2 regions of the Nonomuraea sp. NPDC050536 genome follow, and region 2 is predicted to be linked to the other one. Evidence: riboswitches for the same ligand, from Rfam matches in the RefSeq annotation. Region 2 holds a riboswitch; the other holds the start of a gene.
The links. A riboswitch is a leader RNA that binds a small molecule or an ion and turns the genes downstream of it on or off. The one in region 2 is predicted to bind guanidine.
Positions count from the first base shown of each region.

Region 1 (2,443 bases), on a different contig from region 2:
ATCCGCCGGACCCCTTGTGGAGCCAGGACTTCGGCACCTGGTTCCTGGACATGAGCGCCCTGGCCGTGCTCGCGGTCGTCTGCGCATTCCTGGTGGCTCGCATGCTGCGCCGCCACGAACCGGCGGTGATGCGCGGCAAGTGACCGACGAAGGTGTTGGCGCTGCAGTAGCCGTATCACCGGCCTTTCGCGCGAGGTGTGACGAGTCCTGACTCGTAGGCGAGCGCGACCACCTGAGCCCGGCTCGAGAGGCAGAGCCTGCCATTGTGCCTGCCGAAAATTGCATCCATGCAGTTCAAGCGGCATGTGAGTACTCGTGGAGGACTCCGCCGAGTCGATCGCGTCGGCGTATATTCAGGTCGGCGATGCCGCAGGTGGCCTTCGTTCCAGAGCAGGCACCTTTCCAAGAGCTCACGGCGGCACGACTGCACCCACCGCTCCATGACCGCGTTCATCCGCGGCATCCGGACACCGGTGAGCACGGTCTGGATGCCGGTGCCGACAAGGATCTCCTCCATGCGGACTGGAACCGGTGGCGAATCAGATGTCGCGCTCGGCAGCCGGCGTCCTCCAGGTCCATCACGAGATTCTTGATCGCTTGGATGACCCAGGTGGCGGCCGGATGGGCGGTGGTGCCCAGTACCCGGACCCGCCTGGTGGCGCGCTCGATGACGGCCAGGATGTACCGGCGCCGCCCGTTGAGGGTGACGGTCCCGATGAAGTCGCAGGCCAGTAGCGCGTCGCCTTGGGAGCGCAGGAAGTCTGCCCACGTCACAGATGCCCGCTCAGGGGACGGATCCATGCCTTCCTGCTCGAGGATCTCCCAGACGGTGGAAGGCGCGACCTTGATGCCGAGGGTGGCGAGCCCGCCGTGCACGCACCGGCAAACCCCACCAGAGGTTCTCTCAGACCAGCCGCAGAAATGAACGCACCGCGCTGCCGTTCAAGAACGGTGATCTGGTGACGCAAGGCAAGAATCTCGATCCCCCAGCGGTAACAACCGCAGCACAGCGAAGGCGTTCGTGACGGCCGGATAAGCCAGGCGGAGAATCACAAGCGATCATCTTGCCGCGACTCTGTCCCTTCCGAGAGCAGCGCCGGCGCACGAAGAGATCAGTCAGACAAGCGGAATGACCTGCATGGATGGCACTATCGGCAGGGACAGTGTTACCGTCCCCACGGAGGTTCGTAGTGCCTGCCCCGGACGAGATGTGCGCCGTACCCGGCCCGCCAAGACGACGCACTCAAGGAGACGTCATGGGTGCCCGCACCTGCCTGATCGACTTCACCGGAGCGACCCCCCGACCTCGTGCGCTGGACGTCCGGTGGATCCACGGCTCGCCATCGGCCAAGCACAACACCGACCCGGACATCCAGGTCCACGCCTACGACGAGCACACGTTCATCCTCCGGCAGAACATGGCGATCGACTACGAGGCGCCGTTCCTGTTCCTGCTCTTCGGCAACGCCCGGGCGGTGCTGATCGACACCGGAGCCACCGCATCCGCCGAGTTCTTCCCTCTTCGCCAGGTGGTCGACGAGCTCATCGAGTCCTGGCTCGCCCGTCACCCCCGGCACGGGTACCAACTGCTGGTGCTGCATACCCATCCGCATGGTGACCACATCGCCGGCGACGGCCAGTTCACCGATCGTCCCGACACCACCGTGATCGGCGCGGAGCTCGCCACCGCCTGGCCCTACTTCGGATTCGCCGACCACCCCGATGCCCTGGCGCAGATCGACCTCGGAAGCCGGGCGCTGGAGTGTCTGGCCACCCCAGGCCACCACGAAGCGGCTGTCACGTTCTACGACCCATGGACCGGGTTCCTCCTCACCGGCGACACGGTCTACCCCGGCCGCCTCTACATCACGGACTGGCAGGCATTCATCCGGACGATCGATCGCTTGATCGACTTCTGCGACCACCGGAAGGTCACCCACGTACTCGGCTGCCACATCGAGATGACCCGGCAACCGGGCGTGGACTATCCGATCCGCACCGTCTACCAGCCCGACGAGCCCCCACTGCAGATGACCACCGGCCACCTGCGCGACATCCGCGCAGCGCTGAAGGAGATCGGCAACCACCCCAGCCGCCGCGCCTTCCCACTGTTCGTCCTGTGCCCCAGCGCGTGAGCAGCACGAACAAGACCGGGTCCCGCCCCAGTTTCCCAGCCGCGAGGGCCGCAAGCCGACGAGTGGTGCTGCCGGGCGAGATCCGTGTCATTCGCGGCTCGGCCTTCCTCGACCCCCGCGATCCGAACAACGGGCTGGGCAACCTGCGGGTGCCGATTAATCATCCGGCCAGGTCAAGCCACATGTCGGTACTCCTTCAGGACTGCGCCTGCCGAAAAGTCCATCCACGCATTTCAAGCTGCATGTGAGTACTCGTGGAGAACTCCGCCGAGTCGATCCCTTCGGCGTATGTTCAGGTCGGTGATTCG
Region 1 covers NZ_JBITHD010000026.1:18,767-21,209, reverse strand. Annotated here, with positions in the region: gene ACIBHX_RS44995 (FHA domain-containing protein) at 1-143, shown strand, start outside; gene ACIBHX_RS44990 (hypothetical protein) at 451-876, opposite strand; guanidine-III (ykkC-III) riboswitch at 1,178-1,244, shown strand; gene ACIBHX_RS44985 (MBL fold metallo-hydrolase) at 1,257-2,135, shown strand; gene ACIBHX_RS44980 (hypothetical protein) at 2,292-2,443, opposite strand, start outside.
Region 1: linked by a shared signal. The riboswitch ahead of ACIBHX_RS44985 (MBL fold metallo-hydrolase) and the one ahead of ACIBHX_RS43550 (DMT family transporter) in region 2 are both predicted to bind guanidine.

Region 2 (2,443 bases):
TCCTTCACCGCCGAGCCCGGCGAACTCATCGTCGTCACGGGACCCAGCGGCGTGGGCAAGTCGACCCTGGCCAAACTGCTGCTGCGGTTCTACGAGCCGACCAGCGGGCGGATCCTGCTCGACGGCACGGACATCCGCGACATCACCCGCGCCTCCCTGCGCGACAACGTCACGCTCATGCAGCAGGAGAGCCTGCTGTTCTCGGGGACCGCGCGCGAGAACATCGCCTACGGCACGCCGGACGCCTCCTTCGAGGAGATCGTCGCGGCCGCCAAGCTCGCCGACGCGCACGACTTCATCATCCGGCTGCCCGGCAAGTACGACACGCTGCTCGGACAGCGCGGACGGCTGCTGTCGGGCGGTCAGCTGCAGCGCATCGCGATCGCGCGTGCCCTGCTGCGCGACGCTCCCGTCCTGGTCCTGGACGAGCCGATGACCGGCCTGGACACCGTGACTGCCGCCCGCGTCATGGAGCCGCTCAAGCGGCTGATGGCCGGGCGCACGACGATCCTCATCACCCACGACCTGCGGCACGTGCCGGAGATGGCCCGCACGATCGTGCTCGAGCCGGCCCGCCGCACGTCCCGGATCCGCATCAGGCACATGACGGCGATGCTGCGCTGAGAAAGTGGGTCTCGCGGTTCGTAGCGATGGCAGGAGTCGAACCTGCGACCTTCCCGTTATGAGCGGGATGCTCTGCCGCTGAGCTACATCGCCGTGGCTGTATTGCGAGAATCGAAAATGCGTGTGCGCGGGAAAAGAAAGCCGCCTGGATAACCCGGGTTCGGGTCGCGTTCACGGTAGTCCGCTCGTACGGCGGGCGGCCACCTGTTTATCGGGCCGCCCGCCGTACCGGCGAATTCAGTGGGAGCCGGCGAGATTGAGACCGACGACGCCGATGAGGATGAGGGCGATCGAGCCGATGCGGGCGAAGGAGACCTCGTCTCCCATCGCGAGCATGCCGAGCGCGGCCGTTCCGACGGCGCCGATGCCCGTCCACACGGCATAGGCCGTGCCGACCTCCAGGCTCTTGAGCGCGTAGGCGAGCAGGCCGAAGCTGAGCACGGCGGTGGCGAGGAAGGACAGGGTCCACCACAGGTGTGAGAAGCCGTCGCTCATCTTGAGCGAGTAGGCCATGGCGACCTCGAACAGGCCGGCGACGATGATGACGATCCAGGCCATTGCTGGGAACTCCTTGGGACGAGCCGACAGGGTCGTGCGTCGTCTTGGCGTTCCGGGTACGGCGCGTCTCGTCCGGGAGCAGTCGCTCACCACCTACAACATGGCGAAATTTCGGGTCATTCCCGTACGTCCCACCAGATCGTGACCCAGCGCTCGCGGGGCAGCGGCCACATCCCGAGCTCCAGTGCCGTCGCGCCCACCTCCTCGGCCCGGGAGGGCGGCAGGCAGATCCGGTGGCAGGCGCTCTGGGCCAGTTGTTCCAGGCTGCTGAATCGCTCCAGCGGCGCCTCCCGCTCCTCCACGTGCACCCCGTAGCCGAGCGCCGCGACCAGGGCGACGGCGTCTTCGGCGATGGGCCTGACGGGCCGGTCGATGCCGTGGAAGTGCTGCCAGAGCGGCGTCATCCAGCTCATCGGATGGCGGTGCGAGAGCTCGAGCACCACGCGCCGGCTGGCGTGGGCGTTCAGCGCGCGCAGGAAGCCGGCCAGGTCGGGCACGTTGTAGGCGACGTGCGCGGAGATCGCGACGTCCGCCCGGGGGACGCGGACGGACACGTCGGGCCAGAGTCCCTCGACGGTCGTCACCTTGACGCCGAGCTTGTCGGCCCTGACCGCGAGCTCGGCGAGCATGGCCGCCGAGGTGTCGACGGCGTACAGCTCGCTGATGTGCTCGCGCAGGGGCAGCGACGAGGCCCCGGCCCCGCTGCCGACGTCGAGTACGATGCCCGGTTCGGGCAGCGCCTCGGCCAGCCGGGTCATGGTCGGGCCGTCGTCGGGCTCGGCCAGCGCTCTGTCGGTGCGTACGGCGAAGCGGGCCGGCGAGTGGCCGAACGGGTCGGCTGAGGCCCCGGCGAGGATCTCGTCGGGGATGGCCCAGGATTCCAGGCGGTCGCGCCAGCGAGCGGCGAGCTCTTCGGCATCCATGCAGACGAGCATGCCATGCATATCCATGGTTACCCGCGGGTAGCATTCCTAGTAAGGTTACCGGCCAGTACACATTTCCCTCGGTTCAAGGAGATCGGCAGCCATGGGCCACTACAAGAGCAACGTGCGTGACCTGGAGTTCAACCTCTTCGAGGTGTTCGGCCGCGGTGCGATCCTCGGCGCGGAGCCGTACCCGGACGTGGACGAGGACGTGGCCCGAAGCCTCCTTGACGAGGTCAACCGGTTGGCCACGGGCGTGCTGGCGGAGTCCTTCGAGGAGGGCGACCGCACGCCTCCGGTGTTCGACCCGGCGACCAGCTCGGTGACCATGTCCGACG
Region 2 covers NZ_JBITHD010000024.1:14,585-17,027, reverse strand. Annotated here, with positions in the region: gene ACIBHX_RS43560 (ABC transporter ATP-binding protein) at 1-624, shown strand, start outside; tRNA gene ACIBHX_RS43555 (tRNA-Met) at 646-717, opposite strand; gene ACIBHX_RS43550 (DMT family transporter) at 862-1,182, opposite strand; guanidine-III (ykkC-III) riboswitch at 1,216-1,280, opposite strand; gene ACIBHX_RS43545 (class I SAM-dependent methyltransferase) at 1,299-2,105, opposite strand; gene ACIBHX_RS43540 (acyl-CoA dehydrogenase) at 2,209-2,443, shown strand, end outside.